DNA from 3 places in the Arthrobacter sp. MYb224 genome. Region 1 is predicted to be linked to each of the others. Evidence: riboswitches for the same ligand, from Rfam matches in the RefSeq annotation. Region 1 holds a riboswitch; each other region holds the start of a gene.
What was found. A riboswitch is a leader RNA that binds a small molecule or an ion and turns the genes downstream of it on or off. The one in region 1 is predicted to bind S-adenosylmethionine.
Positions count from the first base shown of each region.

Region 1 (3,237 bases):
GTTGGAAGATCGCGGCTTCCGGATCCGTGGGATCCTCCGGCATGAAGGTGTCCACCGGAACTTCGTGGAATTCGGTGCTGCCGGTACCGGTGAGCTGTTGGCCGAAACCATCCCAGTCATCGAGGATTTTCACGCCGCTGTGCTGGGTGGAAACTACCGCGATCTGGCGCCCTGGGAGTTGCGGGTGCGCCACCGCTACGGTGGTCCAGTCGGCGAAGATGGTGCCGGTGCAATAGAACTTCCGCCCATTGACCAGCCAGCGCGACCCCTCCTCGGTGACCTTGGTGTTGAGCAACCCGAGGGCGTTGCCGCCTTCCTCGGTGTAGGCGTTGCCCACGATCTGCCCGGAGCTGATTCGGGCAACCCATTTGCTACGGAGCTGCGCATCTTCCAGCCGCACCGCATTTTCCACGAAGGCAATATGCGCGCGCCATAGCTGAGCCACATGCGAGTCGGCCTCGGCTAATTCGATGAGCAACCGGAAGACATCGCTCAAGCGCGCCCCATGGCCGCCGTCGGCAACCGGCAGGCGCAGCGCACCGAAGCGCTCACGGTTCAGCAAGCCAACCTGTTCGAAAGGCAGGATCCGCTGCCGGTCGCGTTCCCTTGCACCGGCGGCGATCTGTGCGAACACCGGACGGAAAATGCCGGCAAGCCGTTCATACTGCTCGTCAGCGCCGGGGCCCGGGGTGATTTTCAGCAGCTGCCGGGTAGGAAGTTCCTGTGGAAGGTCGTCAAGCTCCACCGCGCTACCCGCAATAGACGGGTCGCTGAGCGCATTAAAGTCGCCAGCGGGATCGCCAAATGACATCGAAAGTCCTCAATTCTTTCCATCGGTCCTGGCTGTAGCACCGTCCCGCGCCAATATTTAGGTGGGTGGTTGCTGCGACGTCGACGAGCCAGATCTCTCGGTCGCTCTGGATGGTTCGTAATCATTTGTAGCCTGAGGTCTACTTCGTCCTCAACCCGGTTAGTCACATTTCGTCGTGCACGGATGGAGATTGAAATGCATCAAGGACAGCACTTGCCTAACGCGGCCGAACACAACGCCTAGCGTTTAGCGATTTTTCGGCCAAATGCGCGATCAGTGAAATAAAAATCGAAACATCACGATGATGTGACGCATCTATCGAATATTTATCATGTTACGAAAGATTTGCATTGAAATCGTTCGAAGGCCTGTAATAGTCGTGTAACCATCCCGAGCGGCTAAGAGATCTGGCTCTGTGACGCCGCAGCAACCACCACACACGGTTAATAAACCAAACGGTGTCCGGTGCTACCGCCAGGAACGATGGAGATGAAAATGACTACAGCCTTTGCCTTGCCCGAGACCGTCCAAAGCGCAACGGCGCTCGACGTGGAGTTCCTCGAGCTATCGCGTACTTTCACCGCCAAGAAGGAAAGCAACACGGTGCTTCGCGACGTGAATCTGCGCCTCGGAGCGGGCCAGATTGTTGCAATTCTCGGCGCAAGCGGTTGCGGCAAATCCACTCTCTTGCGGGCGGCCTCCGGCCTGGACCGCCCCTCCACCGGGTCGGTGGTCATCGGAAGCCGCGCCGTGACGGGGATAGATGAGCGGTGCGCCGTTGCATTCCAGGAACCACGGCTATTGCCTTGGCGCTCGGTCCGAGACAACGTGTCCATCGGCCTTGCGCCGGGAACCGACAAGCAATCCGGGCGCCAGCTGATCGCCGAGCTGCTGGAGCTGACCGGCTTGAGCCACGCAGCAGATCTGCGCCCACGTGAAATTTCCGGGGGCATGGCTCAGCGGGTTTCGCTTGCTCGCGCGTTGGCCCGGCGCCCGGGCGTCCTGCTTCTCGACGAACCCTTTGGTGCGCTCGATGCGCTGACCCGAATGAAAATGCAGGATCTGCTGCTGGCCATCCATAAGTCTTTCCCGACTACCGTGCTGCTGGTGACCCACGACGTCGATGAGGCGCTGACTCTCGCCGACCGCATCGTCGTGCTGGGCCGACCCGAGGGCCAGGCCTCGGCGACCGTGATCGAGGATCGAGTCCTGTCCGCGGCGCACCCGCGCAGCCATACGAGCAGCGAATTCGTCGCCCACCGCACAGCGCTGCTGAGCCTGCTCGGCGTTGATCCGACGAACCACTAGCACTTTCTACCGCACTCATTTGGTCCCGCGGGCCTTCCATTCGCACAAATCAAGGATTTTCCATGCTCTCGAATCGTTTTTCCCGTCGCGCCGCACTATCCGTAGCAACGCTTGGCATTTCGGCCCTGGTGCTGACCGGATGCGCGGGCGAGAACGCCGCAGCCGACGGCCAGACGCTGTCCATCGACTTCGCCACCTACAATCCGCTGAGCCTGGTCCTGAAAGAAAAGGGGTGGCTGGACGCCGCCGCTAAGGAACAAGGGGTCAGCGTCGAATGGATCCAGTCGGCCGGCTCGAACAAGGCCAACGAGGCGCTGCGCGCCGATGCCGTGGATGTGGGATCCACCGCCGGTTCGGCAGCACTGCTGGCCCGCTCCAACGGCTCACCTATCAAGACCATCTCGCTGTATTCGCAGCCCGAATGGTCCGCCCTAGTGGTGAACGAGGACTCGGATATCAAGTCGGTCAAGGACCTTGAGGGCAAACAGGTCGCGGCCACCAAGGGCACCGACCCCTACTTCTTCTTGCTGCAATCCTTGGCCGAAGCCGGTCTGAGCGATTCGGACATCACCTTGCAGAACGTGCAGCACGCCGATGGGCGCACCGCGCTGGTCAACGGTTCGGTCGATGCCTGGAGCGGCCTGGATCCGATCATGGCCGATGCCGAACAGGACGGCGCGAAGCTGCTCTACCGTAACTTGGACTTCAACACCTATGGCGCGTTGAATGCCCGCGAAGATTTCATCGAGGAGAGCCCCGAACTCGCCCAGCTGGTGGTGGACTCCTACGAGAAGGCTCGCGGATGGGCCGCCGCCAATCCTGGTGAAACGGCGAGCATTCTGGCCGAGGTTGCAGGTCTGGAGGCCCCGGTCGCCACCCAGGTGATCGAGGAACGCTCGAACCTCGACGTGGACACCGTGCCGGGTGAGGATTTCATTTCGGTGCTGCGCAATATCGGACCTACCTTCGTGGCCAACAAGGACGTCTCCACCCAGGACGCAGTCGATCAAGCGCTGGAATCCCTGGTGGATGAGCAGTTCGCTGCCCAGGCCGACGCGACGAAGATCGCCGGGGAATAAGCAACATGTCTTCAGCGAACCAAACCCAGCAAGCCAGCA
Region 1 covers NZ_PCPU01000004.1:252,949-256,185, forward strand. The annotation lists gene CQ017_RS09695 (acyl-CoA dehydrogenase) at 1-811, opposite strand, end outside; SAM riboswitch class I at 828-928, opposite strand; SAM riboswitch class I at 1,194-1,301, shown strand; gene CQ017_RS09700 (ABC transporter ATP-binding protein) at 1,307-2,119, shown strand; gene CQ017_RS09705 (aliphatic sulfonate ABC transporter substrate-binding protein) at 2,182-3,198, shown strand; gene CQ017_RS09710 (ABC transporter permease) at 3,204-3,237, shown strand, end outside.

Region 2 (3,237 bases), on a different contig from region 1:
ATCGCGGTCGCCAGCGAGGGGTCGATCTCCGCGGCGGCTGACCTAATTTACGTCGCACAGCCGAGCATGTCGGCGGCGATGAAGGAGCTCGAAGCCCGCGTGGGACGCACCTTGCTGGTCCGCTCGGCCAGGGGAGTGACGCTCACCGCCGAGGGAGCAGAATTCCTTGGTTATGCCCGGCAGGTTCTGGAGCAGGTGGAGCTGCTTGAGCATCGCTACCTCGGGCGTCCCTCGGTCCGTCGCCTGCTCGGCGTCTCCACGCAGCACTATTCCTTCTCGGTGGATGCCTTTGTCAGGATGGTTCAGGCCAGCGGGGCCGAGGAATATCAATTCTCGCTGCGCGAGACCCGCACCGAACAGATCATCGAGGACGTGCGCACCCTGCGCAGCGACATCGGCATCCTCTATCGCAACGACTTCAACCGGAAGGTCATCGACAAGCTGCTGCGCGAGTCCCGGCTCGTATTCCACCCCCTGTTCCTCGCCGATCCGCACATCTTCATTTCGCGCAGCAACCCGCTGGCCTCCCGGGCGCGGGTGACGCTCGAGGACCTCGAAGACCTGCCGCGCTTGACCTTCGACCAGGGTGCGAACAACTCGTTCTACTTCGCCGAGGAAGTGCTCTCCACCAGCTCCAGCAAGCGCGAAATCCAGGTTTCGGACCGCGCGACCATCTTCAACCTGATGATCGGCCTGGGCGGGTACACCATCTCCACGGGCATCATCAGCGACGAGCTGGACCCGTCCATCGTCGCCATCCCGCTGGATGTCGATGAGCGCATCGAGATCGGCTGGATCGACCATGCAGCGATTCCGCTGACCGAGCAAGCGCGGCGCTATCTGGACGAGGTGCGCTCGGTCGTCTCAAGCTTCGGAGTTGAGGTCCTGGACTGAATCCCCGGCCCCCAAGACGTAACACCGTGTCATTTGGCGGACCGCCGGCGACATAATAGTTGCGCAAAACCCTGGCTCTTCAAGGATTCTGGCGGTTGCCGCGCGTCACAAAGGGACTGCGGGCCGGGCCCCATTACGGGACTGGCGCGGGATGTGAAGCTAGGTGCCCCTGTATGAAGCGCGGGCGTGGGCGTCGTTTGCGCCGCCGGATGCCGATGTCCAACCATGGAAGAACAACAACCCATCAAGAGCGACCGAGAGATCTGGCTCGTAGACGTCGCAGCAACCATCGGGAAACCGAAAGGTGCTAATGCCAGGAACGATGGAGCAGTTCCGAACGTGCCATAAGGCGCCATGCTTCGTACCGTTGTGGCCTCAGGTCGGCCGAGGGGCGGTATGTCGCCGGGTGTTCGGTGCACTCTCTCGTGGATCAGAAACGAGAAGGAGCTATGAGCCAACGCCAAGGAACCGACGCGGTCCATGCAGGGTATCGTCCGAGCGGAGATTTCCGCCCGATGCTGCCGCCACTGCACAATTGCGCAGCGTACCAGTTCGAATCGCACGCAGAAGCGATCGAAAAATTCGCGTTGCGCCAGTCCGGCTTCACCTATTCACGCACCGGCAACCCCACCGTGGCCATCCTGGAACAGCGGGTGGCCGCCCTTGAAGGCGGAGCCCAAGCGGTAGCCACCGCCTCGGGGCAGTCGGCCGTTGCACTCTCGCTGCTTGCCCTGACCCAGGGTCCTAAGCACATCGTGGTTTCCTCCTCGCTGTACGGCGGCACCGTGGACCTGTTCACCGACACCTTTGCCGACTTCGGCATCCGGGTCAGCTTTGTCGACCAGGCCGACCCCGCAGCTTGGGCCGGGGCCATCGAAGAAGACACCCGGGCGTTCTTCCTGGAGTCCGTCTCCAACCCGCTGTGCACCGTGGCGGACCTGCCCGCCATCTCGGCGATCGGGCACGAGCACAACATTCCGGTGGTCGTCGACAATACGCTGGCCACCCCGCTGAATATTCGCCCGCTGGATTTTGGCGCCGACATTGTGGTGCACTCGGCCACCAAGGGGCTAGCCGGACACGGCTCGGTGCTCGGCGGCGTGGTCGTGGATTCGGGGAAGTTCGATTTCTCGGATTCCACCCGCTGGCCGCAAATCGCCGCCCCGCGAGTGCGGCTGAACAATGCCTCGCTGCTTGAACGCCACGGATCGGCCGCCTACGCCATGCTGGTCCGCTCCAAATTCCTGCACGACCTGGGGCCGGCCTTGGCCCCGGCCAGCGCCCAAGGCATTCTGACCGGCATCGAAACCTTGCCGGTACGTGCCGCACACGTGCAGCGCAGCGTGAGCACCCTGATCCAGGAACTTGCAGATCACCCGGGCATTGCGGCCATCCACCACCCTTCGCTGCCGGCCCACCCGAGCCACGAGCTGGCCAAAAAGCTCACGCCCAAGGGCACCGGTTGCGTGCTGGCCATCGAACTGGCCCACCCCTCGCTGGTGTCCCCGGTGATCGACGGGCTGCAGCTGATTTCCCTGGCCGCAAATGTGGGCGATACCCGCACCATGGTCGCCCACCCGGCCACCATGACGCACTGCCGGCTCTCCGCGGAGCAACTTCTCGCCGCGGGCCTGAACACCTCCACCCTGCGCCTTTCGGTGGGGCTTGAAGACCCCGCCGATCTGCTCGCCGACCTCACCCAAGCGCTGGACAGCGCACTAAACCGGGCCCTGGCCCCGCAAACCCAAGGAGCATCATGAGCGGCTTCAACACCCTCGCCGTCCACGCCGGCCAGCATAAAGACCCGCACACCGGAGCCGTGGTCCCACCGATCTACCAAACCAGCACGTTCATCCAGGACGGAATCAACGTCTTGCGCTCCGGGCACGAATACTCCCGCGGCTCGAACCCGACCCGCGATGGCTTCGAAGCGCAGCTCACCGCCCTGGAAGGCGGAGCCGCGGGGTTCGCCTTCGCCTCGGGCATCGCCGCCGAAGACGCGCTGCTGCGTGCGGTCCTCGAACCGGGCGACCACATCATCCTGGGCGCCGACGGCTACGGCGGCACCAACCGGCTGATCTCCAAATTGCACAGCAAATGGGGCATCACCTCTTCCGCGGTGGATATCACCAACCTGGACTCGGTGCGCGCAGCGGTGCGCCCGAACACCGCGCTGCTTTGGGTGGAGACTCCCTCCAACCCGCTGCTGGGCATCGCCGATCTTGCCGGCTGGGCGGACATCGCCCGCGAGCACGGCGCCCTGCTGGTGGTGGACAACACCTTCGCCACTCCCTACCTGCAGCGGCCTTTGGACTTCGGGGCCCACGCGGTGGTCCACTCCAC
Region 2 covers NZ_PCPU01000007.1:36,494-39,730, reverse strand. The annotation lists gene CQ017_RS13670 (LysR family transcriptional regulator) at 1-894, shown strand, start outside; SAM riboswitch class I at 1,133-1,223, shown strand; gene CQ017_RS13665 (O-acetylhomoserine aminocarboxypropyltransferase/cysteine synthase family protein) at 1,344-2,654, shown strand; gene CQ017_RS13660 (cystathionine gamma-synthase) at 2,651-3,237, shown strand, end outside.
Region 2: it holds a riboswitch for S-adenosylmethionine, as region 1 does, so the genes downstream of both, CQ017_RS13665 (O-acetylhomoserine aminocarboxypropyltransferase/cysteine synthase family protein) here and CQ017_RS09700 (ABC transporter ATP-binding protein) in region 1, are expected to answer to the same signal.

Region 3 (3,237 bases), on a different contig from region 1:
CGGGGTGTGCTTGTTTCTCGTCATGGGAATCGGCACGCTAGGCGTATATGCAGCGGGTCGGGCATTCGGCATCACCACAGCGCTGGCCACGGCAAATCTCGCAGACTACTGGTGGAGTGTGCCGGTGCTGGTCCTTTCAGCGGTACGCCATGCAGTACTGGAGGAAGTCGTGATGTTGGCTTTCCTCTTCGGCTACGGCAAGAGACTCAATCTTGGACCCTGGGTGCTGATTCTCGGTTCGGCCCTGCTGCGCGGAAGCTATCATCTGTACCAAGGGGCCGGACCGATGATCGGCAACTTCGCCATGGGTGTGGTCTTTGGCTGGCTCTATCATAAATACGGTCGCGTCATGCCCCTGGTCATCGCGCATTTCCTGCTGGATGCCGTTGGTTTTGTAGGCTTCTTGCTCATCGGCCCGGCCATCGGCATTGGTGCCTGAGCACTTTCCAGATTCATGATGGCCCAATTTCTAAGTGCTTTTAGCAGGGGAGCGAAAATGCAGATTAGCGAGCTTCAGATGAATGGCCTTGCCGAGGTGGTCGCACTCTGGCAACGGGTGGAACTCACCCGGCCTTGGAATGATCCGCGGGCCGATGCGGAACAAGCGCTACGCAACGAGTCATCCACAATTCTTGTGGGGCACCGCGACGGAGCGCTGCTTGCCTCCGCGATGGTTGGTTTTGATGGTCACCGCGGGTGGCTGTACTACGTTGCGGTCCGTCCCGAGAGCCAGGGCCAAGGACTGGGCCAACAGATCGTTGGCGCGGCCACCGATTGGTTGCGCCGACGTTCGGTGCCCAAGGTGCAGCTGATGGTTCGCTCCGAGAACTCGCAGGTCATTCGATTCTACGAGCAGCAAGGCTACGAAACCCAAGACATTGTGGTTTTGGGCAAGCGGCTATAGGCAGAGCAGAGCCTTGCCAGTTTGAGCGCACAACTGGCATTAAAGAAGAGTAGGTGGGGGCGCCATTGCCCCCACCTACCTTCGTGCGTACCTTGTCTTACAGCACCACGGTACCGTTATCGGTTTCGAAAGTTACAGACAAGATGCCCGGGGTCCCGTTGGGTGCTTCATACTCCATGCTCACCGCACCGAGATTCACGTTTTCTGGCTGCCCCAGCCAATCAAGGACTCGGTCGCGTGAACCGGCAATGGCAATGCTCTGGATCTGGCCAGCGGGATCCAGCGCACGGGAAGGGTGCAAGTCTTCGGTGCCGGCGTCCCAGCGCAACAAGTATGGAACCTGCGGGTCCGCGATCAGACCTTTGATGCCAATCTGCTGCCAGGTGAGTTCGCGGCCGTCAGGGAACTTGCGGTTACCCGGAACCGATTTGCGTCCCAGGCGCTCTTCTGCGCTTGAGAGATCCTCAACTGAAACACACCATCCCATCCATCCGCCGCCCAGCTCGGAACGGGCACGGACCGCCTGCCCAAACGGTGCCTTGTCGCTAGCGGGGTGGTTCAGAACTTCAACTACTTCTAGGTATTGGTCATGCTTGAGCGGGAAAATTACATTGCGAGTTCCGAATCGCGGATGCACGCCTCCCTTGACGAATTCCAAGCCCAAAGCCTCGGAGATTCTTTCGGCGGTTGGCATGAGCCCGTCCGGGCCACATGCGTACGTAACGTGATCTAGCCTCATCATGTGCCCATCATGTCACTATGTGATTCAAGTCTCGACTTAGGCTACCCTAACTGGCGAACTGGCGATCGAACGCTCTGCATAAATTGCGTTATAAAAGTGCAATATGACCGATTGCGTCACTTTGAGCCACTTCATATTGCCAAGATCTTCGGTTGTCCGGCAGACTTGTGTCAGGTCATGAGTCCCAGTAACAAGCCCCGGCTTACTGGGCGGCAACCCTCCTCCGCGGTGGGGTGCCCCGGGTGAAGACCTGGCCCTCGGCACAAACTGTGTCTAGGACAAGCGCGGGTTACCCCCTGGAAAGTACCTCGACGAGGAGCTTCCTGTCGGTGTGTTTTTTAGTGGTGTACCCCCATAGTCAACAAGCTATATGGAGGAAACCATGAGTAACAACTGGTCATTTGAGACGCGTCAGATCCACTCCGGACAACAGCCCGACCCGGTTACCGGAGCGCGTGCCTTGCCGATCTATCAGACGTCTTCGTTCGTCTTCCCCAGCGCAGAGAGCGCGGCCGCGCGCTTCGCCTTGCAGGAGCTGGAGCCGATCTACACTCGCATTGGAAATCCAACCCAGGAAGCCGTCGAAAACCGCATTGCCGACCTCGAAGGCGGTGTCGGCGCACTTTTGCTCGCCTCCGGGCAGGCGGCCACCACCTTCGCCATCCTGAACCTGGCCCAGGCCGGCGACCACCTCGTTGCCAGCCCAAGCCTGTATGGCGGAACGCAGAACCTGTTCAAGCACACGTTGCGCAAGCTCGGCATCCAGGTCACCTTCGTGGCCGATCCGGATAACCTGGCGCAGTGGCGCGAGGCTGTGCAGCCAAATACCAAAGCGTTCTTCGGCGAGGTGGTCTCCAACCCGCGTCAGGACATCCTGGACATCGAGGGAATCTCGGAGATTGCCCACGAAGCCGGTGTTCCGTTGCTGGTGGACAACACCTTGGCCACCCCATACCTGATCCGTCCGATCGAGTGGGGCGCGGACATCGTCATCCACTCGGCTACCAAGTATCTCGGCGGGCACGGCACCGCCATTGCCGGCGTCATCGTGGATTCGGGGAAGTTCGACTTCGCCAAGGATCCGGAACGCTTCCCTGATTTCAACACCCCGGACGAGTCCTACAACGGATTGGTGTTCGCCCGAGATCTGGGCGTCAACGGCATTCTCGGCGCAAACCTCGCCTACATCCTCAAGGCACGCGTGCAGTTGCTGCGCGACCTGGGCTCATCGGTGGCACCCTTCAACGCCTTCTTGATTGCCCAAGGGCTGGAAACCCTGTCGCTCCGCGTGGAACGCCACGTGCAGAATGCCAAGGAAGTCGCCGCCTGGCTTGAAGGCCATGACCAAGTCGAGCAGGTCGCCTATGCCGGGTTGCCTTCCTCGCCATGGTTTGAGCGTGGCCAGAAATATGCGCCAAACGGTGTTGGGGCGGTCATCGCCTTTGACGTTGCCGGCGGCGCCGAAGCGGGCAAGGCATTCGTAGATGCCCTAGAACTCCATTCGAATGTGGCGAATATCGGCGACGTTCGCTCGCTGGTGATTCACCCCGCTTCGACCACCCATGCACAGCTGACCGAGGCGGAACGCCTG
Region 3 covers NZ_PCPU01000005.1:127,703-130,939, reverse strand. The annotation lists gene CQ017_RS11195 (CPBP family intramembrane glutamic endopeptidase) at 1-439, shown strand, start outside; gene CQ017_RS11190 (GNAT family acetyltransferase) at 497-904, shown strand; gene CQ017_RS11185 (VOC family protein) at 1,002-1,646, opposite strand; SAM riboswitch class IV at 1,820-1,937, shown strand; gene CQ017_RS11180 (bifunctional o-acetylhomoserine/o-acetylserine sulfhydrylase) at 2,029-3,237, shown strand, end outside.
Region 3: it holds a riboswitch for S-adenosylmethionine, as region 1 does, so the genes downstream of both, CQ017_RS11180 (bifunctional o-acetylhomoserine/o-acetylserine sulfhydrylase) here and CQ017_RS09700 (ABC transporter ATP-binding protein) in region 1, are expected to answer to the same signal.